DNA from 4 places in the Sedimentibacter sp. MB35-C1 genome. Region 4 is predicted to be linked to each of the others. Evidence: riboswitches for the same ligand, from Rfam matches in the RefSeq annotation. Region 4 holds a riboswitch; each other region holds the start of a gene.

Region 1 (6,032 bases), 260 kb from region 4:
ATATAGGCATTGCCTACACTTACAATGAACCTCTCGTAGGCTACGAATATGTAAGAGATTGTGCCATTTTAGCAAAAGAAAACAATTTAAAAAATGTATTGGTAACTAACGGATGCTTCTTCGGAGAACCAATAAATGAACTTCTTCCGCTTATGGATGCATTAAATATTGATTTGAAGGGTTTCACTGAAGATTTCTATAATAAAATAGGAGGAAACTTCGAAATTGTCAAAAACTTTATTAAATTGGCCGCAAGCACCAGCCATATAGAAATAACAACTTTGATAATTCCAGGAGAAAACGATAATGAGGACGAAATGAGAAATTTATCTAAATTTATTGCTTCTATAGATAAAAACATACCTTTACACATATCACGTTTTTTCCCTTGTTATAAAATGAAAGATGCACCTGCTACAAAAATATCCTCTGTATACAAGCTTGCTGATATTGCGCGAGAAGCTTTAAGTTATGTTTATGAAGGAAATTGTTAAATTTAAACAGAAAGGAAAGCCTTATGAAATTCAAAAATAAGACTTTATTTATTATCATATTTTCATTGATCATTTCATCCGTACTATTTGCAGCCTATTATTGGAACTTGATTCCGCAAAAATCTTACACAGCGGAGGACTTCGGCATAGAGACAGTTATCAGCTCTATTGACTTCAATGAAAACGGTTTAGATGACTATGAGGACCTTCTCCTTGGAGCCAGAGCAGATGCCGAAAATCACCCTAAGTATGACGGAAGCTACCATGCAGGCGGATATCCTCCCGATAACATCGGAGTGTGCACAGATGTTGTATGGAGGGCATTTAAAAATGCAGGATACTCCCTGAAAGACATGGTTGATGCAGATATACAAAAAAGGACGGAAGCGTACACCAATATTACTCGAATAGACAGCAATATCGATTTTCGCCGCGTAGGAAATCTTCGCGTATTTTTTGATGAATATGCCGTCCCACTAACAACAGATATTAACAATATTGAAGAATGGCAGCCAGGAGATATAGTAATCTTCGGAAACAATAAACACATTGGCATTGTTTCCGACAAGCGCAATAAAAATGGACACGCTTATATTATACATAACTCCGGGCAGCCTAAACGTGAAGAAAATTACCTGAATAGGACAACAATGGATGTAACAGCTCATTATCGCTTTGACGCAAGCTTAATTGATAATGCCGTGTTGATAAAATGGATGTCCAATTTTTAAATATTTCTATATTAAATTAACGCCACAAAACAAAATATGTAAGTACTATTTATCCAACATATCAGCAACTTTTTTCTTTAAATCCATAGCAGATTTTTCCGGATCTATGGACTTCATAACAGCTGAAACTACAGAAATTCCCTTTATGGGACTTTCTTTTAGGATATCAATATTATTTATATTCAAACCGCCAATTGCAACAACAGGAATAGGTACTGCTCTGCAAATATCGTTCAATGTGCTAACATCTGTTATACGTGTAGCAACCTTAGTTGTAGTCGGATATATTGCTCCAACTCCCAGATAGTCTGCTCCCTGTTCATATGCCACAAGTGCCTGTTCTACGGTTTTGGCCGTGGCACCTATAATTTTATTTTTTCCCATTAGCTTTCTTGCATAGCTCACGGGAATATCATTTTGTCCCACATGGACTCCCGAAGCATCTGATGCCATTGCTACATCAATTCTGTCATCTATGATAAGAGGTATATTGTATTTGTCTGTAATAATCTTAACATTCAATGCAAGTTTCAAATAATCTCTTCCAGTTAAGTTTTTTTCTCTCAGCTGTATAAGGGTTACCCCACCTTTGCAGGCTTTTTCAACAACATTCAAAAATTCATTCTCTGTTTTTCCTGTGCTGTCCGTAACAAAATACAATGTAGTATCAAATTTCATATGGTTACTTCCTCCAATTTAATAGATTCTTTAATAGATTCATCCGTCAAAGTATAAAGATTATCCAACAATGCTGTTTTAAAACTTCCGGTACCTTTTACGTCTCTGGACAATTCGCCGCTAATTCCCAAAGCTGCCGTACCTAATATTACACCCTCTAATATCCTACCGGATGAAATATAGCTTGCAATTAAAACATTGAGCATACATCCTGTACCGGTTATATGAGACATAATTTCAATACCGTTTTTAATTGAATATGTTTTTCTTCCGTCACTTATTATATCAATTTTTCCGGTAGCAACGACTACCGCCCCTGTGGCCAATGACAGCTCTCTGACAATTTCAGAATTTCTTACTAAAGTATTCGCATTTATTACGTCATCATTTCCGGCATCTATTCCCACAGAATGCGAATCCATATTGCAAAGTGATTTTATTTCTGACATGTTTCCCTTTATTGCAGATGGTTTGTTCTTACATATATATTCCTTGGCATAATTAAGCCTCAAGCTGCTGCACCCTACTCCCACAACATCGATTATTGAAGGAATTTTACTTATAGCTGCCACTTTCCCCGAAAGCATCATAGACTTTATCCTTACATCTGTTATGTTGCCTAAGTTTACAGCTAACGCCTGTGATAACGCCGTTATTTCCTCAACCTCATCAGGATGTTCTGCCATTATGGGCTTGGATCCGGCAGCTAAGACAATATTTGCACAGTCATTGATTGATATGGGATTTGTTATACAATGTATCAGAGGACTGTCTACTTTAATCTGTAACTTTATTTTTAAAAGTTGGTTTATCATAAACATTAACTCCTAAGCTTTTTTGAAATTTCAGTAACATTCCGTTCCTACTTAAAGCCTTCAACAATATGTATGCTGCCATACCTCCCATTATTGTAGCTGTTATAAATGAAGGAACGTAAAACATCCATGTAAGGCCTGTTCTGCCCCATATCAATGCCATTACAGGATATGAGACAATTGCCCCAATAACACCTGTACCAAATATTTCACCTATAACGGCAAATATTATTTTACCATTTGAAATTCGATAAAAAATTCCGGAAAGAAACGCACCGAATACTGCGCCTGTAAGAGCAAGCGGAGGGATTCCCATAAATATCATACGTATTATTCCTATCATAACAGCGCAAAGAAGTGAATACCACGGCCCCAGCAATACTGAGCAAACAATATTTATTAGGTGAGCAGTAGGACACAGCCCTTCAACTCTGAGAATCGGTGAAATTACTACTCCGATTGCAACAAGCATGGAAAGGACTACAGTTTTGAACAGTGAAGATTTTCTTGTCATTTTTTAAACCTCTCTTAAGATAAAATTCTCTGAAACATATGAAAGGTTCTAGGCATGACAAAACAGCGACTTAAAACCTGTGCAAATTATTTCAGGCCGGTCGAAGCTCAATTGCTCCCTCTCAGTCCGTACACGGACTCCCATCGCTGTTTATTTTTAAACTCTAAAGACTCAGGCCCAGGGCGCTCCCCCTTTGCCTGATGATAACAAATCTGTCTCAAAGCTATAATAAAGAATTTATAAAAAATAAAAAATGCGAAATACCAACACGATATTTCACATTAATCTAAGCTCAATGCATTATCCCTACGTTGGCATTATCCAAATCAGGTTATTAGGGTCGAAGTATAAATACTTCCTCTCAGCCTGTTACGGCTCCCCTTATTTCTTATATAAATTTTAGCATATATAAATAGCTTTGTCAAAAAATTTATAGCTAAACAATGCTTGTAGAAAAGATTTACTGCTCTTTTAGTATAACCACATCATTTTCTCCGAAGGATACAAATATCTTTTCTCCAACACCTAAAGTATGATGTTCCGACGCATTAAGCTCATCAAGAGAAATATTCATATCTCCAATTTTTATCTGGCAACGGGTTATAAGTCCCAATTCTTCTTTAAAATCAATCACACCTTCAATACCGTCTTTGTCTATGTGAAGATGTTCCGGACGAATCATCGCAGTAACTGTTTCACCAATTATATCATTTTCAATATTTATTTTTTTGTTAAGAACATTTATATATTTCTTATCGCTATCACTTTGTACTTGACAGTTAAATAAATTTGCCTGACCAACAAAACTTGCTACAAAGGAATTTTTAGGATTTCTGTAAATTTCATTTGGTGATGCGCACTGCTGTATTTCTCCTTTGTTCATAACCGTAATGCGGTCTGCAATGGACATAGCCTCTTCCTGGTCATGGGTTACATAGATACTTGTAATACCCAGCTCTCGCTGCAGCTTTTTGATGCTTTGCCTCATAGACACTCTTAATTTTTCATCAAGATTTGATAGAGGTTCATCAAATAATAGTATGTCAGGCTTTATTACCAAAGCGCGAGCCAATGCCACCCTTTGTCTTTGACCTCCTGATAGTTCCTGTATCTTTCTTTTTTCTAAACCTTCCAGCTCCACACTTTTTATTATTTTTGCTACCATTTCATTAATTTTAGAAGTGGGAAGTTTTCTAACTTTCAATCCAAAAGATATATTCTCTTCAACATTTAAATGAGGAAATAATGCATAGTTTTGAAAAACCATTGCCGTATTTCTTTTTTGCGGTGGAAAACTACTTACATCAACATCATTAAAAAGTATTCTTCCTTGGGTTCTTGAAATAAGACCTGCAATCATTCGTAACAAAGTTGTTTTTCCGCAGCCCGACGGTCCTAGTAGTACCATTATTTCTCCGTCTTCAATTTCCATAGAAACATCTTTAACAACCTGAGTGCTTTCATAAGTCTTACATATGTTCTCCAATTTAATTTTCATGCTGAATCACCCCCTTAAACTTATCTGTAATACTTTTTCTGTTAAGAATAACATAAAACACTCCCATTAAAGCCAATGTAACAAAGGACAGCAACAGTGCCAATGTAGCAGGAACTCCTATTGCAGAATGAGTTATTGATTGAAATATAACCTGTACTGCAACTTTGTTCTTTGGAAGTATTAAAAATATTATGGCACCTAAAGTTGTCATTGTACTTGAAAATATTTTTAAATATGATGCAGCGACAGCTTCCGTAAGAAGAGGCATAAGCACAAGCCTGAATGTTTTTATTTTACCCGCTCCCAGATTATACGAAGCATCTTCTAGGTCAGGGTCAATGTGTTCCAACAAAGCATATCCTGATTTCATTGCCACATTTAATGATCTTGCTATACATATAAGATATATAATAACACTTGTACCAAGTATAATCCACGGTGACAAGTTTGGTAATATATATTTTCCTATTCCGAATATGGGATACTTGAATGTCACAAGATAGCCTATGCCAAACAAAATACCTGGAACCGCAGCTGGAAAAACGCCTATAAAATCTACAAATACAGGCACTATTATTTTTTTTCTGTTAATTATGTAGGATAATACAACCCCCATAAATGATGCTGTCAAAGCAGTAACAAAGGATAATTTAACACTGTTAACAAATGGCCGAAGGTTCATAGAAAGCGCTTCTCTCACATGGTCTAAGGTCAATGTGTAATCATATCCCCAATTTTTTGTTAATGCTCCAATAACTATGAAGCCAAATTTAATTATAAAAAATGACACAAAGCACAAGGTGCAGAAAATAAGCGCCATTTTTATAGGTTTACTCACATTTTCGTATACTATATCCCTTTCATTAGATGCATCTGAAAAATAGCTTTTTCTAGTGCTGAAATGCCTTTGAGCAAAAAATGCCGCAGCACATGGTATTAACAAAATTATTCCTGAAACTGCTGCACTTTTCATGTTGTACACTCCTGTTATCTGCACATACAAATCTGATGCAAGGGTGGAAAATTTACCCCCTATCATAAGAGGAGTTGTAAAATCAGCCATAGAAGATAAAAAAACAAGCAACGCTGCAGATGTAATTTCAGGAATCATCATTGGGAGAGTTATTTTAAATAGTATGGTACTTTCAGATGCTCCAAGATTTCTGGCTGCCTGCTCAATTGTTGTATCTACATTTTTAATTGAACTAGAAATAAGAATATAGGCATATGTTACCAAAGACAGAACTTGCAAAATAACAATGCCCTGCCATCCGTATGGACTTACGCTTAAATGAAGTATTT
Region 2 (6,032 bases), 150 kb from region 4:
CAAATAAAAATTTGGAAAAGGCAGTTGAAGAAGAAAGGTTTCGTGAAGATTTATTTTTTAGAGTAAATACAATTGAAATAAGAATTCCACCGCTCAGAGAACGTAAAGAAGACATACCTGACTTAATATATTTTTTTATAAATAGGTATAATAGAGAGATGGGAAAAGGCATTAAAGATATAGATGAGGATACAAAGAAACAGCTGCTGAACTACCGTTATCCCGGAAATATCCGTGAACTAAAAAATATTATAGAAAGATTAGTTGTATTGTCATCAGGAAGTATTCTAAAAGGAGATATTTATGACAACAAAAAGTTAGAGATAACTGATGGATATGATGATAGTGAAAAAATTCAGACGTATAAGGAAGCAAAGAGAAACTTTGAAATAGGATATATAACTAAAGTGCTGAAGCAATGTGATAATAATATTACTCACGCAGCTAAAAAAATGAATTTAAGCAGAAGACAGTTGTTTAACAAAATAAGTGAATATGATTTAAAGGAAGTATCAGATTATCCAAGATAGGAAAAATACTGCTAGGAAGAAAATTGCCATGTGCAAATTAGTTCCTAGCTTTTTTTCTGTTTTTGGTATAAAACTAAACTATTTCTCTATTAAAACTATTGGCATGGTTATTGCTTTAAGATATCTATGTTCAATATATTATAAAATGGAGGTTATTATGGAATCAAAAAAGAAGTTGGAATTTTACGGAGGCGAATGGATTTCTTTCGTTCCGTTTATGGTTTTTCTGGCATTAATTATTACTACTACGTTCCATTTCGGATCAATATCTGATGGTGCGTTATGGATACCTGCTTTTATGGCAATTGTTGTGGGTTTCTTTTTTGCAAAAAATAAAAAGGAATATTCTAATGCAATCATTGAAGGTATGGCCAGCAAGGAAGCTATAATTCCTGTTGTATGCTGGTTGTTTGCCGGTGTATTTTCTAGAATTTTAAGAGATTCAGGTTTGGCTTTGGGAATAGCAGGAGTAGCGGCAAATATGGGTGTAGGTAGCACTGCATTTGTAATTATAACATTTATTGCATCTGCTGTTTTTGCTTCTGCAACAGGGACCGGATTCGGTACCATAGCAACAGGGATGGGTGTACTATATCCGGCTGCTGTGGCGTTAGGAGCGTATCCTCCTATTGTGGCAGGTGCCATTATTTCAGGAGGAGCATTTGGTGATAATCTTGCTCCGGTTTCTGATACTACAATTTGTTCTGCTACATCGCAGGGCGTTGATGTGCCGGGTGTAGTTCGTTCTCGATTAAAATATGCCTTTACTGCAGGTGCTATAACAATTATCTGTCTTATAGTTTTCGGGGCAAGTAAAGCAACAGCAGGGGCGGCAGCCGGAACGGTTACTTATAATCCAAATACTTTGTATATGTTCATCCCTGTAATTGTAACAATTATGGTAGCTATAAAGACAGGAGATATAATAATAGCTACTGTTGTTGGATCTGTTGTAGGAGTTATAACAGGAGTGGCGGCAGGTTTGTTTGATTTTGTTCAAATAGATGTAGTTGATGCAGTTAGACCTGCTATATTTACCGTATCCGGAACAGGGCTTGATCGTACAATCGGAGGAGTTATACAGACAGGGTTAAGCAGTATGATTCAGGTTATAGTATTAGCTTTGTTGCTTTTCGGTTCAATTTCTATTATGAGAAACGGACATGGAGATGTTAAGCTGTTAAACGCTTTAAATAGAGTAACTGATACAAGAAAAGGTGCGGAATTAACTATATCAGCCATGGTAATTTCACTTTCGGCATTAATGGGATTAAACGCGCCGGCAGTATTGGCTGTAGGTTCTTCATTTGCTAAGCCTTTAGGTGAAAAGCACGGCATAAGTCCTTACAGAGTTGCAAATCTTTTGGATGCTCAGTCCAATACTTTTGTTTACAGTCTTCCATGGACGCCAGCCGTAATTTATACCCTTGGATTTGCAGCTGACAGCAGTGCACCTTTGGCAGCTGTAGATATTGCGCCATATGTATTTTACGGATATGCTATGCTTGTAGTAATGATTGCTTCAATATTCCTTGGAATAGGTCAAAATGATAACATGGGAAAAATTAAGAAGAATAGGGAAACTGCATAAAAACATGACCACCGGTTCATCCGGTGGTCATGTTTTTTTAACTAAAAAGGTGCGAAGCCTTGTTCAGCCCACCAATCTTCCTTCAATATATCGTATTGCTCTGTGAATTGATTAAGATGTACTTTTTCCCAGCCAATCAGTATATCAAACAAGTCTTTACTTTCTTTTGATGAAACCTTTGACTTAGCATTTTCATAAAACTCTATTGAGCTTTTTTCCATCTGAATTCCAATCCCAAAAACTGACATAGCTACTGATGCATTACTTTTGTCTACCTTTTCCCATTTGTATATTTCTGGTGACGGAACTGCAATGCCGGATTCCAGTATGTCATCAATTGTAAAATTATCGCCATTTGATAGCTTACTCCATAGGGTTTTGAGATAATCGGCATGTTTTAGCTCTTCATTTGCCAGCTCTAAAAATGCTTCCTTTGTTCCTGGTGATGTTGCTTGATTTGCGGCCAGCTTATAAAATTCATAGCCTTCTACTTCGTTAAGAACGGCCTGCGATATGATTGATAATTCTTCCTTATACATTTTTTCCTCCTAAATACTTAAGATATTTATGATATACCATATTTATATATATCTTAAACATTAATTTAAAATATACCCAATTTATTTATATAATATAAATTATAAATTTTTGAAGAAGCTTTAATTATAACAAGTTTTGTGATATCATAAAATAAATGATAATTTTAATAATTCAGAGGTGGAAAATTGTATAAGGATATATCGAGAGAAATGATGAATTTCATTAAAAAAAGCCCTAGTGCATTTCATGCTGTTGAAGAAATAAAGAATGAACTTATTTCTAATGGATTTACTGAATTGAGCGAGGGAAAAAAATGGGATATTGAAAAGGAAAAAAAATATTTTGTTACAAGGAATTTATCCTCGATAATAGCTTTTAAGACAGGTGAGGATTTGGAAGAGTACAGCTTTAATATTGTGGCTTCTCACGGTGATTCACCTAACTTTAAAATTAAGGACAACTATAAGATTGAGACAAAAAATAAATACATACAGCTTAATACTGAAAAATATGGAGGAATGATTTACTCGTCTTGGTTTGACAGACCTCTGTCAGCTGCCGGAAGGATTGTAATAAAAAAAGGAAATAGTATTGAATCAAGGCTTGTTAATATAGATAGAGACTTGGTTATTATTCCTAATGTGGCCATACATATTAACAGAGAAATAAATTCTGCCATGAAATACAACGAACAGGTTGATCTTATGCCTTTGTATGGGTCTTCATGCGCTGGAGAATGCGATTTAATGGATATGGTTGCGGAATTTTCGGATGTACAAAAGGACAATATAATCAGTTCGGATTTGTATCTGTATAACCGAATGGAACCCAGCATATGGGGAGGCGGTTATGAATTTTTGTCATCACCGAGGCTTGATAATCTTCAATGTGCATATGCTACACTGAAAGGTTTCATGCAGGGATATAATTCAAAATCCGTAAGCGTTTACTGCTGTTTCGATAATGAGGAAGTAGGAAGTGGAACAAAGCAGGGAGCAGCATCCACATTTCTGCCGGATGTTTTGAAAAGAATTAATTCCAGCTTGGGAAAGGCTGATGAAGAATATTTGTGTGCCCTTGCTTCTTCATTTATGGTATCTGCTGATAATGCACATGCTGTTCACCCGAACCATCCGGAAAAAAGCGATCCTTCAAATGGCGTATATATGAATGAAGGTGTAGTAATTAAGCATAATGCCAATCAGAAATATACAACGGATTCTGTAAGCTGTGCAGTATTCCAATTGTTGTGTGAGAATGCAGGAGTGAAGTACCAGCATTATTCAAACCGCTCTGATATGCCTGGTGGTAGTACACTTGGCAATATAGCTTCGCTGAATGTAAGCATCAACACGGTTGATGTTGGACTTGCTCAGCTGGCAATGCATTCATCCTATGAAACTGCCGGTATTATGGATACGTACAGCATGGTTTGTGTAATGAAAGAATTTTTCAATTCACACATAGAGCAAACTGATATAGGGAAATTGAATATTGTTAAATGATAAAAATATTTTGCAATTAGAGAGTATTAGTATTATAATATAGTAAAATTAATAATCACAAAGCGGGAGCTTAATAATAGGCTGAGAGGAAACTGAAAGTTTCGACCGTACCTGATTTGGATAATGCCAACGTAGGGAACTGTTTATGTAAGTAAATGGGATATACCGCATGTCGGCATATCCCATTTTTAATGAAAGGAATTATATTATGGAAAGTTACAAAACATCAACATTAAGCAATGGATTACTTTGGTTTGGTGCAGCAATATCCATTGCGGAAATTTACACAGGAACACTATTTGTACCACTGGGGTTTGAAAAAGGTTTTATTGCAATAGTAATAGGTCATATAATCGGATGTATACTATTGTATTATTCAGGGATTATAGGGGCGGAAAGCAAAAAATCTTCTATGGAATCCGTAGGATTTTCATTCGGCGTTCAGGGAAGAAAGTTTTTTGCGTTGCTCAATGTGTTACAGTTGGTCGGTTGGACAGCTGTAATGATAATGCAGGGGTCTAAGGCAATGGGAATAATGCTTAACTCTGGTGCAGGAGCCCAATCCGATATAATCTGGAGCTTTATAATCGGAGCAATAATTTTATTATGGGTTGTGATTGGGTATAAAAATTTGGAGAAGATAAACATCTTTACAATAGGTGGATTGTTTATTCTTACTGTACTTTTAGGCTTTACTGTATTCAGTGGTACAGAACAGGCAGAAGTGGCAGGCAGCATGAGTTTCGGTATGGCAATTGAACTTTCAATAGCTATGCCATTGTCATGGCTTCCTTTAATTTCTGACTATACTAAAAATGCCAAGCATCCTAAAGTGGCTGCACGTGCAAGTGTAATTACGTATTTTATAGGAAGTGTATTTATGTACTCAATAGGCCTTGGAGCAGCGTTATATACTGGCGAAAGTGATATTGCTGCGATGATGCTAAAAGTAGGATTCGGGTTAATGGGAGTGCTGATTATTTTATTTTCAACAGTTACAACAACGTTTCTGGATGTATATTCAGCAGGAGTCAGCTTTAATGCTATCAACAGCAAGCTTCCTGAAAAAACAATGGCCATTGCGGCATGTGTATCCGGAACCTTGCTGGCAGTTTTTACGCCGGTTGAACAATATGAAAACTTCTTATATTTAATAGGATCGGTTTTCGCTCCTATGATTTCTATTTTGATAGCTGATTATTTTATATTAAAAAAGGACAACTTGAAAAAATCAGTTGATGTTACTAATTTCATTATATGGGGGATAGGATTTATATTGTATCGTTTATTTTTAAATACTGATACAATTATAGGAAGTACGTTGCCGGTAATGATTCTTTCGGTTATAATGTGTGTAGCTGCAGACAAATTTAATCTTAAAAAATAAGATGGGAGGATTATGTGAAGAAGTTTAAATACTCAATTTTTGATATGGATGGCACATTGCTTGATTCAATGCCTGCTTGGCATAACATAGGAAAGGAGTATTTGTCTTTTCTTAAGATTACGCCTCCGAAAAACCTGAACGAAATTATTGCACCTATGTCTTTGGAAGAATCAGCAGAGTATTTCATAGAAAGGTTTAAAATGAACTTAAGTGTTGAGGAAATAATATCGGGAGTAAAAAGCCTGATAGAAGATAAGTATAGATATGAGCTGAAGTTAAAACCCTATGTCAAAGAATATCTAGAAAAATTAAAAAAAGAAGGCGTGTTCATGTGTGTTGCAACTGCTTCGCCTTTGAAATTAGCAGCTGCAGCGCTTGAGCGAAATGGTGTTTTAAAGTGTTTTTCCTTTATTGTCAGCTGCGATGAGGTGGGGGTTGGGAAAAACAAACCGGATATATATTACCTGGCGGCAAGCAGG
Region 3 (6,032 bases), 1.1 Mb from region 4:
TTTTGTTGGGATCCACTTGGAAGGAAGCATTGGGCTGTTAGAAATATTTCCCCAATACCGACAGCTTGGCTATGGAACAATACTTGAAAGCTATCTGGTAAACAGAATGCTTGAAAAAGATTTGGTTCCTTTTGGACAAATTGAAAAAGACAATGTAAAATCAATAAACTTGCAAAGAAAACTTGGATTTGAAATATCCCAGGATGTGTTGTATTGGATGGAATAGACTAAAATAATTATTATTCATAAATACGCATATACTTTAGTCCGCATATCGAAAATATAAAACGTTGGAATTGGAATGAAAAGCCGTTTTGATTATTGCTTAAATCATCTAATTTTGCTCCTCGTGTATGTAAAGTATATGTTTTTGAGATTTGCTTTTTTTATTTTTTGAATATTTTTACAGTTTGTTTTCTTTATTTATTTTCAAGTACATACTATGCCATTATAATGGTTTTGTTACGATTGCCCTAAAACCCGGGGTAAAGTTCATTTTGCGGACGTACTTTATTAATAATAGAAGGGTTTAAATTATGGTTCAAATTAACTTTTATGATGGAAATAATTTACTTAATAATAAATAAATCGTTTATTTACTTGATAATATATGGTATTATTAATGTGTATCGGCCGTTGAATATGAATTAAATACAGCGGCTTATTTTACTGAATACAGAAAACTTGGATGGTGGTGCTTATATGGAAAAATCAAAGGTATATTTTACAAATATGCATACGACTTCGCATGAGAACCTGCAGCAGAAGTTGAAGCGTCTTATTGAGGCGGCTGGGATGAATAAAATTGATTTTGATAGAAAGTATGCGGCAATAAAGATACATTTCGGAGAACCTGGCAATCTTGCGTATTTGCGTCCTAATTACGCAAAGACTGTTGCGGATATGGTAAAAGAGCTTGGAGGCAAGCCGTTTTTAACAGATTGCAACACTCTGTATGTAGGAGGAAGGAAAAATGCGCTGGATCATTTAGAATCTGCATATATTAATGGATTTTCGCCGTTTTCAACAGGATGCCATGTAATTATAGCGGACGGCTTGAAAGGTACTGACGAGTCGCTTGTACCAGTAGAGGGAGCAGAATATGTAAAAGAGGCGAAAATAGGGCGTGCTGTAATGGATGCCGATGTGTTTATTTCGCTGAACCATTTTAAAGGGCATGAGCTTACAGGCTTTGGGGGAGCTATAAAAAACATAGGAATGGGTTGTGGTTCACGCGCTGGTAAGATGGAAATGCACAGCAGCGGAAAGCCTAGAATTTCTCAGAGAAAGTGTATAGGATGCGGTTCGTGTGCAAAGAACTGTGCTCACGGTGCTATTACGTTGACCGAGCGCAAGGCTTCCATCAATCATGATAAGTGCGTGGGTTGTGGCAGATGCATAGGCGTCTGTCCCGTTGATGCGGTTAAGTCTGCTTCGGATGAATCCAACTATATTCTTAACAAAAAAATTGCTGAATACACTGCAGCGGTTTTGAGGGGAAGACCTCATTTTCACATAAGCTTGGTTATTGACGTTTCACCTTATTGTGATTGTCACAGTGAGAATGATATACCCATAGTTCCTGATGTGGGAATGTTCGCATCTTTTGATCCGGTTGCTCTGGACGTGGCGTGTGCGGATGCAGTTAACCGTCAGACAGCTGTTGAAGGAAGCATGCTTGCTAAAAAAATACATGAACATCATGATCATTTCAAAAATATACATCCCGAAACAGACTGGATGTCTGCAATAGAACATTCTGTGAAGCTGAATCTGGGAAGCAGTGAATATGAACTGATTACTATATGATGTAAGCATAGAGTAAAAAAGGTTGACAATATTTTTTACATGTGCTAATATCATTCTGCGGGGAGCTTAAAGAATTAGGCTGAGATAGAACTACTCAAATGTTCAAAACCCTAAAACAGAACAACTGTTTGGAACCTGACCCAGGTAATGCTGGCGTAGGGATTGTATATATCATTAGGATATTAACCTTAAAGGTTGTTTACAAACCTCTCCGTTACCGGGGAGGTTTTTATTGTATATTATAAGGAGGATTTAAAATGAACGCAAATATTGCTATTCAAGTTTTACCGCATGTTGAATCAGACCAGGAAGTTATACGTATTGTTGACGAGGTAATTGCTTATATTAAAAGTACGGGATTAAATTACTACGTTGGGCCCAGCGAAACTTCAATAGAGGGAGACTATGACCAGCTAATGGAAATCGTAAAAAATTGCCAGTTGGTTGCAGCAAAGGCAGGAGCGCCTAAAGTATCAGCTTACGTTAAAATTGGTTTTGTTCCGGATGGCGGGGTGCTGACTATTGACCAAAAAGTTACAAAACATCATAAATAAAGTATCGCCTGTAATGGCTATAGCCGTTATTTTAGTACTATGGCAGTTTTTATCATCAGCGGGCATTGTACCTAAGTACATGTTGCCGTCTCCTTTTGATGTTGTACTGGCATTTGTAAATGACTTTGACTTGCTGATGGAACATGCCGAAACTACTTTAACTGAAGCATTTTTGGGACTTACGGCAGGGACTGCACTTGGATTTGTAATTGCTGTATTGATGGATAGATTTAATTTATTTTATAAATCTGTATATCCTGTTATTGTGCTGACGCAGACGGTGCCTACCGTTGCCATAGCGCCTCTTTTGGTTCTGTGGATGGGATATGGTATACTGCCTAAAATAACGCTGATTGTTATAATAACCTTTTTCCCAATAACTGTAAGCTTGTTGGAAGGTTTTCGCTCGGCAGATAACGATGCTCTGAATTTATTGAGGGCTATGGGAGCTAATAGGTTTCAATGCTTTATGCACATTAAACTTCCAAATGCTTTGAACCAGTTCTTTTCAGGGCTTAAAATATCGGTGTCCTATTCTGTGGTGGGTGCCGTAGTTTCCGAGTGGCTGGGAGGATTTACAGGCCTTGGGGTGTACATGACGAGGGTAAGAAAGTCATACTCATTTGACAAAATGTTTGCTGTGATATTTTTTATTTCTCTCATAAGCCTAATATTGATGCTTTTGGTATCGTATATGAGAAAACTTGCAATGCCATGGGAAAGAGCAAAAAAAGAAAATAATTAACTAGAAAGGAAAAACAAATGAAAAGCAAAAAAAGAATTGTATTTTGCATAATATCCATATTAATTTTATCAGCGTTGATGCTGACATCATGCAGCTCTAACGAACCTAAAAATGAGGTGGATAACGCTGGTAATGATGAAAAAACAAAATTGAAAATAGTGTTGGACTGGACACCTAATACAAATCACACCGGATTATATGTTGCTCAGTCAAAAGGCTACTTTGCAGAGCAGGGGCTTGAAGCAGAAATACTTCAGCCACCAGAAGGAGGAGCTGATACTTTGGTTGGAGGCGGCGGAGCCGAATTCGGAATTAGTTTTCAGGATACATTAGCTCCTAACAATGCTTCTGAAAATCCAATACCTGTTACAGCAGTTGCTTCTTTAATACAGCATAACACATCAGGTATTATTTCTCTGAAAGAGAACGGAATAGATTCCCCTGCAAAAATGTCAGGTCATACATATGCTACATGGGATATGCCGATAGAGCAAGCCATAATTAAAAAGATTGTAGAAGATGACGACGGAAATTTTGAAGATATAGAAATGGTTCCAAGCACAGTTACAGATGTTATCACTGCTTTGCAGACAGATATAGACACAGTGTGGATATTCTATGCATGGGATGGAATTGCAACAAAGGTTAAGGGACTGGATACAAATTACCTTAATTTTGCCGACTATGGAAAAGAGCTGGACTATTACTGCCCTGTTTTGATAGTTAACGACGAATTTGCAAAAAACAATCCTGAAACTGTTAAAAAAGCATTGACAGCCATTAAAAAAGGATATGAATTTGCTATAGAAAATCCAGAGGAAGCCGCTCAAATTTTATTAGATGCAGCTCCGGAGCTGGATTCAGAGATAGTTAACGAAAGCCAGAAATGGTTAGCTGATCAATATGTTGCAGACGCTGAAAAATGGGGATACATTGACCAGGAAAGATGGGATGCATTCTACGGATGGCTGGTTGAAAACAAATTGGTGGAAAATGAAATCCCTGAGGGAGCAGGATTTACAAACGAATATCTCCCAGAATAGAAAAATATGATTAAGAGGACTTAATGATGAAAAAACTGACTACTAATAACATAACTGTAAGTTATGGAGGCTCTAAAATAATTGAAGACATTTCAATAGAACTGAACGAAGGAGAGATAGTCAGTATATTAGGAGTAAGCGGTGTCGGAAAAACAACACTGTTCAATGTAGTGTCAGGACTGATAAATCCTGATTCGGGAACAGTTGAGATTGATGGGAAAAATATTACGGGAACCACAGGAAATGTAAGTTACATGCTTCAGAAGGATTTGCTGCTGCCGTATAAAACAATAATCGATAATGTTTCTCTCCCGTTGGTAATTAGAGGAGAAAAGAAATCCAAAGCCAGAGATGCCGCTTCTGTATATTTTGATGAGTTTGGGCTGGAAGGAACACAAAATAAGTATCCGAACCAGCTGTCCGGCGGAATGAGACAGAGGGCGGCATTGCTTCGAACATATTTGTTTTCTGATCAGGTTGCACTTTTGGATGAGCCTTTCAGTGCTCTTGACAGCATAACCAAGAGCAGCATGCACCAGTGGTATCTTGGTGTAATGGAGCAGATAAAGCTGTCAACATTTCTTATAACACACGACATTGATGAGGCTGTTTTATTATCCGACAGAATATACGTTATGGCAGGAAAACCAGGCAAGATAGCGGAAGAAATACTTATAGAGGACCCTAAACCCAGAAACAAGGATTTCGTGGTGAGCGAGAGTTTTATGAGATATAAGAAGCACATTCTTGAGAAATTAGAAAGTTAAAGTTATAAGGAGGGGATAAAATGGCTATTTTTGATAACAGTGCATCTGACTATGATGCATGGTATACAGATAAAAAAGGAAGCTTTGTTGACAAAGTGGAAACTGGGCTTGCGTTTGAAATGATGGAAATCAAAAAGGGAATGAAGATACTGGATGTAGGCTGTGGAACGGGAAACTTCAGCGTTAAGCTGGCGAAAAAAGGCTGCAGCGTAACAGGGATCGACGTTTCCGACGAAATGCTTTCCATAGCGAGAAAAAAAGCGTCGGATTTAAACCTTGACATTGAATTAATGAATATGGATGTAAATAATTTATCCTTTGATGACAATACATTTGACGGCGTAATTTCTATGACGGCTTTTGAATTTATTGAAGATGCTCCAAAAGCGTTAAAAGAACTGCTGAGAGTGGTCAAAAAAGGCGGTCAGGTTTTAATAGGCACCATTGCAGGTGAAAGCAGCTGGAGTGAGTTATATCTTTCCGAGCCTTTCAGGGAAAACACAGTATTTAAATATGCTAAATTCAGAACCGTTGAAGAAATTAAGGACTGGAACAGAGAAAAGCTTGTAGACACAGGCGAATGTCTGTTTGTTTCTCCTCTTGCAGAGGACTGTGATTACAACGATGAAACAGAAAAAAATCTATCAAAAACTACAAATGGAGGCTTCGTATGTGCGCTATGGAAAAAATAGCTTCCTGCCAGATTGCATTTACCCCCATAGTAAGTGATGACTACATGGAGGATGTAGACAAGGTTCTTAAAATCATAGATAATTCAGGATTGGAGTATGAGGTGGGCTCGCTGTCAACCTTTGTTAGAGGTGAAAAAAGCAGGGTTTTGAACCTGATTTCCCAAATATATGATACAATGGACGATATAACGAATTTTTCCATGGATATTAAAATCTCCAATATATGTGGATGTGGGAAATAAAACGACACGAAGTATTTTAATAATTTGCCATATCGATGGTTTTGCCATAAATTTGGGCTGCAGAATATCCTGCAGCCTTTAAGTTTATTTTGATTTTAATGAATTTGTAATGCTGATGAAACTGCTGGTGAGAATTGCAATATCGGAGCTTACTGCAACAGAATCAAATCCCATATCAAA
Region 4 (6,032 bases):
TACCGCTGAAGGTGCAATAGCGGAAGCGATACTAAAGAGTAATATTAACCTGCACAGAAACAATGTACTGGTATTAGGTTACGGAAAATGCGGCAGGGTATTAGCATCAAAATTAAATGCGCTTGGTGCTAATGTTACAGTTGCAGCAAGAAAAGAAAGTGCTCTGACGGAAGCCTATATCAATAGTCTATCTTATATTCAGATTAATGAAAATAACCTAGATGTACGTGATTTTAATTTCATATTTAATACAATTCCTTCACCTGTACTCAATGAAAAAATATTGTCGTCAGTTTCTTCGGATACTACTATTATAGACATTGCATCATCCCCTGGGGGAGTTGACTATGAATGTGCCGAGAGACTTAATCTAAACGCACATCTATGTCTTGGCATTCCTGGAAGGACAGCTCCTAAATCCTCGGCAGAATTTCTTGCCAAAGCAATTATTCCAATTTTGAAAGAAAGAAGTGATTAATTTGACCTTATCAGGAAAGAAAGTGGGAATTGGCATAACCGGTTCCTTTTGTACTTTTGAAAAAATAGTACCTCAAATAGTAAAAATAGCCGAGCAGTGTGATAATTTATATTCTGTTTTTTCATTTAACGCGCAATCTATAGACAGCCGCTTCGGGAATGCAGAGGACTACATTCAAATTTTATCTGAAATAACAGGGAAACCGCCGATTACAACAATTGAAGGAGCTGAGCCTGTGGGGCCTAAAAACATGTTCGATGTATTTTTAATTGCCCCCTGCACAGGCAATACGGCAGCAAAGCTTGCCAACGCAATTACAGACACACCCGTCCTGATGGCGGCAAAAGCGCACCTCAGAGGAAATAAACCTGTAGTTATTTCTATTTCAACAAATGACGCACTTGGAATGAATTTTGAAAACATAGCAAGGCTGTATAATACAAAAAATATTTACTTCGTACCTTTTGGACAGGATAACTATAATGGTAAACCGAATTCCATGACTGCACACATTGACAATATAATTCCGGCAATTGAAATGGCTTTGGAAGGAAAGCAGCTTCAGCCAGTAATTTGCGGACCTAAATAAAAATTCAGGGATATTTTTCCCTGAATTTTTTTAGGGAATTACCTTATTTTGCATTAATAAAGTTTTTTAAAATAAAAGTAAATAAATAACATTTATAAAAAAATATGAAAAAATTTGAAACTTTTTTTACTGCCTTTCGTCATATATTATATGAGGGGAATTATTTGTTAAAATTTAATATTCTTACGATAATCTACAGGGGAGGCAGCGAAGAAAAATTTTCATGTCTGTCCTGGGACTTACATTATTAACAGTCAGCTACATTCTATGAAGATACATTTAAATGTAATTGAAAAACAAGGGGGACAGAGGATGAGCAAAGAAAATAAAAAAAGCTTTGTAATTTTAATATGTTCAATAATCATTTTTATTTTATCTGTCAATATTTTTACATTTACTGTAAACTCAGCATACAAAGTCTTAATAGATAATCTTTCATCTGCTTCAACAGATTATTTAGGGGCGAGCTCAATATCACCGGATAAATTAAAAAATATTGATATTGCTTTAAGCAACCTAGAGGTAATAAGGTCGGAAACAAGTTCTGCTTTGCTGAGTAAGTTGTTGAATACTAAAATTACACCGGAAAACATAAATGATGCCAATAGTACATATGTATATATCACTTATAACCATGATGAAATAAAGCCAGTGAATATACAAAGCCGGAGACTATATAATTGAAAACAGAGGGCAAATCGGAGTTAAAAAAAGCGTGTAAGCTACAGGAGGTTTTTTAGAAATTTCTTTCTAAAAAACCTCCTGTTATTTTCAAATTATTTACAGAGTTCTACCTTTTTTCCCTCTAATATGTGGTTTGTTGTACGCATTGCACACATTTTTCCGCACATTGAGCAGCTGTTCTTGTCCGAAGGAGGTGTGCTTTCAAAATATTTTCTCGCTTTTTCTCCGTCTAAGGCAAGCGAAAACATTTCTTCCCAATCTATCCTTCTGCGTGCATCACTCATTCGATTGTCCATATCTCTTGACCCTGGGATTCCCTTTGCGATGTCAGCAGCATGAGCAGCAATTTTGCTGGCAGCTATTCCTTCTCTAACATCGTCAAGATCCGGCAGACGCAGGTGTTCAGCCGGAGTAACGTAGCAAAGAAAATCAGCTCCGTTTGCCGCAGCAATTGCACCGCCAATGGCTGAAGTTATATGATCATATCCTGGAGCAATGTCTGTTACAATAGGTCCAAGCACATAAAACGGAGCATTGTGGCAAATACGCTTTTGAAGAGTCATATTGGCGGCAATTTCATTCATGGCCATATGTCCCGGACCTTCAACCATCACCTGAACATCTTGTTCCCACGCACGTTTTGTTAAATTGCCTATTTCAATCAGCTCACTGATTTGAGCAGCATCGGTACTATCTGCAATAGATCCTGGTCTCAGGGCATCACCAAGGCTTATGGTAACATCATATTCTCTGAGTATACCTAGCAAATCATCATAATATTCAAAAAACGGATTTTCGTTTCCTGTCATTTCCATCCAAGCAAACAATAGAGAGCCGCCTCTTGACACTATATTTGTAAGACGTTTTTCTCGCTTTAGGGATTCTATGGCACGTCGGTTTATGCCGGCATGTATCGTCATAAAATCAACGCCTTCCTTTGCATGAGCTTCAACGACACTAAAAAAGTCCTGAGCGGATATTTCAGACAACTCTTTTTCAAGATAGCCCACCGCATCATACATAGGTACTGTTCCTATCATAGCACCGGACATTGCAATTAACTCTTTGCGAAAGGAATTTGTTTTTCCGTAGTTACTCAAATCCATTATTGATTCGCATCCGAATTTCAGCGATAATTTGGCTTTTTCAATTTCTAGGCTGTAATCCTTGCAATCTCCTGAAATACCCAAATTTACATTAATTTTGGTTTTAAGTCCGGTCCCTATTCCCTCAGGTGACAGAGAAGTGTGATAAATATTTGCCGGAATTGCTACCTGGCCGCACGCTACCAACTGACAAAGCTTATCAGCCTGCATGCCTTCTTTCTCTGCAACGACTTTCATTTCCTTAGTAATAAATCCTTTTTTTGCTGCTTCCATCTGTGTTTTGTACTTCATGAATACCTCCGTTATTTTGGTTTCAGCCTATATTTTTAGGCTGGCAGAGCCTGGGAATATTGGGGGCAAATAAAAAACGCCCACCTGAAAGGCAAGCGTTATAAATAATAGCAATATCGCTCCCTACCACGGTGTTAACCGTCAGGTTCAAAGGGTTAGGTTTTAACCTTCTCAACTGAATCCAGTTCCCCTGCTGTTTATATTTTACTATCATATTAAATGTGTGTCAACATTTAACAAATATCTGCCAATAAAATTATCACCAAAATCAGAAATAATTAATAATTTTATACAATTGCTGCTTTGATTATATATTTAAAAAGATGCCCACAGGTGTTATCATAGTACAAGTTACCTATGCATAATTTATTATAAGACAACTCTCATGTTTAAGCATGATCAAGCCATAAGGAGGTATGTATGGGAAAATTTAACAACCTTAGGAGCAAGCTGGCGGATGATTTAGAAATCCCCAATGATGCATTGTCGGACAATTTTGATTTAAAAATGCATGGAAATAAAAAAGTCATAATTGAAAACCATTTGGGTATGACTGTATACGAAAATGATGAGGTTGGGATAAAGACTGCAGAAAACACCATTTTGATAAAGGGATCGAAATTTAAGATAGAAGAGATAAATAACTATAATGTAATTATAAGAGGAAATATCAATCAAATTATATTTGGCAAGAAGGAGTAAGTATGCTTATATTTAAGTTGATGTATTTATTGAGAGGCTATGTTGTAGTGCGGCTTAAGGCATCTAACTGCGAAAAAATAATAAATTTACTCCGAAGAAAAGGCATTCGAATGTGGGATGTAGAAAAAAACGAGGAATCCGTTAGGTTTAAAATTTCATATGAAGATTACAGAAAGTATGAAGAAATATTGCGAGAAACAAAGACAGAGGCAGTCAGCAAAAAAGGTTTTGCATTAAAACTCAGAAAATTAAGAGTTCGCAAAGGCTTTATTGTTGGGCTTTTTATTCTTTTTATATGCCTTTACATAATATCATCTCTGGTATGGAGCGTGCAGATTGTAGGTACAACAAATCTTACAGCTAAAGAAATAATGAGGACTTTGGACGAAAACAGCATAAAAATTCCTATTGCTCACACAGAAATAAAAGCTAAAAAAATAGAGACTCTTCTTTACAGCAAGTTTGAAAATTTTAAATTTGTTGAGGTGTATATAGAAGGATCAAATTTAATAATATTTGTGAAAGAAAAAACTCCTGAAAAGGCAGAAATAAAAACCAACGAGCCATCAAGCATTATTTCAGTTAAAAATGCCATAATAAATAAAGTGATAGCAAAGAGCGGCCAACCTGTAGTCAAGGAAGGGGACGTAGTTTATGAAGGGCAGACTTTGGTTATGGGAATGGTCAAAAATAAAAATTCCGATGAATTTATGATGGTCCCTTCTGAAGGAACTATCTACGGCAAGACATATTACAATTTTGAAATGAAGGAGGAAAAGCTCAGGGAAATTGAAACAGCTACAAACAAAAGTAAAAATGTTTATTACTTGCAAATAAATGGCAATGGTATTAAAATAATAGGTGACAAAGATCCCTATGAAAATTATAATTATAGGGAGAAAATAATTAACATACCGATAATTTCAAATTTATCTGATATTGCGCTTGTAAAAGGAACATACTATGAACAGGAGCTCAAACCGTTTGAAATAGATGAAGCTACAGCAAAAAACACTATGACTGTTAATATGTACGATGATCTATTGAAAAAATGCGGCGCTGATGCTAAAATACTGAAATCATCCATAAATTTTTTAGAGGATGAAAAATATTACTATCTCAGGGCGCAAATTGAAATTATCGAAGACATAGGCGAAAAGGTAAGATTGTATCCAATGATGCCCGCCGACAACGAAGATGGAACAACATAGATTATTCTAGGAGGATTAATGGAGCTGTACGAAGAAAATGTTTTAATGGCAAATGAAGATAACCTTATAAAGCTTTTAGGAATTCATGACAAAAATATTAAAATAATAAAAAGCTATTTTGACGTCAATATACTTATAAGAAGCGGTGTCATCAAGGTTACAGGAGATAAGAAGAAAACAGAAGCAGTCGTTAAGATATTAAAAGACATGATTAATGTAATTGACACGGAAGGAGAGATAAGCGACCAGAAGGTAGTTTATTTAATTGAAGCAAACAATTCAAATTCCGGTATAGACTATAGTGAAGTATTAAAAGACGTAATTGTCACCACCGCATCGGGTAGAATTATTAAACCTAAAACAGTGGGGCAGAAGAGATACATGGATATTATAAACAGGAAGGATATAACATTTGGAATTGGCCCTGCCGGTACAGGAAAAACTTATCTGGCAGTTGCCGCAGCAGTAAATTCTTTCAGAAAAAAAGAAGTTGACAGGATAATTCTCACAAGGCCTGCGGTGGAAGCAGGAGAAAAACTGGGATTTCTGCCAGGTGATCTGCAAGACAAGGTTGATCCATATCTTAGACCCCTTTATGACGCTCTGTTTGACATAATGGGACCTGAAAATTACCTAAAAAACGTAGAAAAGCAGCTTATTGAAGTTGCTCCACTCGCATATATGAGAGGTCGTACTCTAGATTCGTCCTTCATCATTCTTGATGAGGCTCAAAACACAACAAATGAGCAGATGAAGATGTTTTTGACGCGTATAGGCTACGGATCGAAAGCAGTCATAACGGGGGACATTACCCAGATAGACCTTCCTGCTGGAAAGAAGTCCGGACTTAAGACCGTTGCAAGGATTTTAAAAGATATTGAAGATATAGGATTCATGTATTTTAACACTACAGACGTTGTAAGACATAAGCTAGTTCAAGACATAATTAAAGCATACGAAAGATACGAGGG

The links. A riboswitch is a leader RNA that binds a small molecule or an ion and turns the genes downstream of it on or off. The one in region 4 is predicted to bind thiamine pyrophosphate.
Region 1: linked by a shared signal. The riboswitch ahead of thiW (energy coupling factor transporter S component ThiW) and the one ahead of thiC (phosphomethylpyrimidine synthase ThiC) in region 4 are both predicted to bind thiamine pyrophosphate.
Region 2: linked by a shared signal. The riboswitch ahead of cytX (putative hydroxymethylpyrimidine transporter CytX) and the one ahead of thiC (phosphomethylpyrimidine synthase ThiC) in region 4 are both predicted to bind thiamine pyrophosphate.
Region 3: linked by a shared signal. The riboswitch ahead of RBQ61_RS17205 (thiamine-binding protein) and the one ahead of thiC (phosphomethylpyrimidine synthase ThiC) in region 4 are both predicted to bind thiamine pyrophosphate.

What each region holds. Positions count from the first base shown of each region.
Region 1 covers NZ_CP133188.1:2,162,122-2,168,153, reverse strand. The annotation lists gene amrS (AmmeMemoRadiSam system radical SAM enzyme) at 1-494, shown strand, start outside; gene RBQ61_RS10355 (DUF1287 domain-containing protein) at 518-1,225, shown strand; gene thiE (thiamine phosphate synthase) at 1,271-1,903, opposite strand; gene thiM (hydroxyethylthiazole kinase) at 1,900-2,718, opposite strand; gene thiW (energy coupling factor transporter S component ThiW) at 2,681-3,232, opposite strand; TPP riboswitch at 3,519-3,624, opposite strand; gene RBQ61_RS10335 (ABC transporter ATP-binding protein) at 3,693-4,730, opposite strand; gene RBQ61_RS10330 (iron ABC transporter permease) at 4,720-6,032, opposite strand, start outside.
Region 2 covers NZ_CP133188.1:2,265,167-2,271,198, forward strand. The annotation lists gene RBQ61_RS10810 (sigma-54 dependent transcriptional regulator) at 1-530, shown strand, start outside; gene RBQ61_RS10815 (Na+/H+ antiporter NhaC family protein) at 688-2,121, shown strand; gene RBQ61_RS10820 (ferritin family protein) at 2,163-2,660, opposite strand; gene RBQ61_RS10825 (M18 family aminopeptidase) at 2,847-4,166, shown strand; TPP riboswitch at 4,219-4,321, shown strand; gene cytX (putative hydroxymethylpyrimidine transporter CytX) at 4,375-5,553, shown strand; gene RBQ61_RS10835 (HAD family phosphatase) at 5,568-6,032, shown strand, end outside.
Region 3 covers NZ_CP133188.1:3,535,469-3,541,500, reverse strand. The annotation lists gene RBQ61_RS17215 (GNAT family N-acetyltransferase) at 1-226, shown strand, start outside; gene RBQ61_RS17210 (DUF362 domain-containing protein) at 703-1,809, shown strand; TPP riboswitch at 1,858-1,988, shown strand; gene RBQ61_RS17205 (thiamine-binding protein) at 2,067-2,363, shown strand; gene RBQ61_RS17200 (ABC transporter permease) at 2,332-3,108, shown strand; gene RBQ61_RS17195 (ABC transporter substrate-binding protein) at 3,126-4,151, shown strand; gene RBQ61_RS17190 (ABC transporter ATP-binding protein) at 4,178-4,918, shown strand; gene RBQ61_RS17185 (class I SAM-dependent methyltransferase) at 4,939-5,610, shown strand; gene RBQ61_RS17180 (YkoF family thiamine/hydroxymethylpyrimidine-binding protein) at 5,589-5,852, shown strand; gene RBQ61_RS17175 (HpcH/HpaI aldolase/citrate lyase family protein) at 5,937-6,032, opposite strand, start outside.
Region 4 covers NZ_CP133188.1:2,418,515-2,424,546, reverse strand. The annotation lists gene dpsA (dipicolinate synthase subunit DpsA) at 1-478, shown strand, start outside; gene RBQ61_RS11610 (dipicolinate synthase subunit B) at 480-1,067, shown strand; gene RBQ61_RS11605 (hypothetical protein) at 1,380-1,751, shown strand; gene thiC (phosphomethylpyrimidine synthase ThiC) at 1,844-3,148, opposite strand; TPP riboswitch at 3,252-3,350, opposite strand; gene RBQ61_RS11595 (YabP/YqfC family sporulation protein) at 3,569-3,850, shown strand; gene RBQ61_RS11590 (sporulation protein YqfD) at 3,853-5,061, shown strand; gene RBQ61_RS11585 (PhoH family protein) at 5,080-6,032, shown strand, end outside.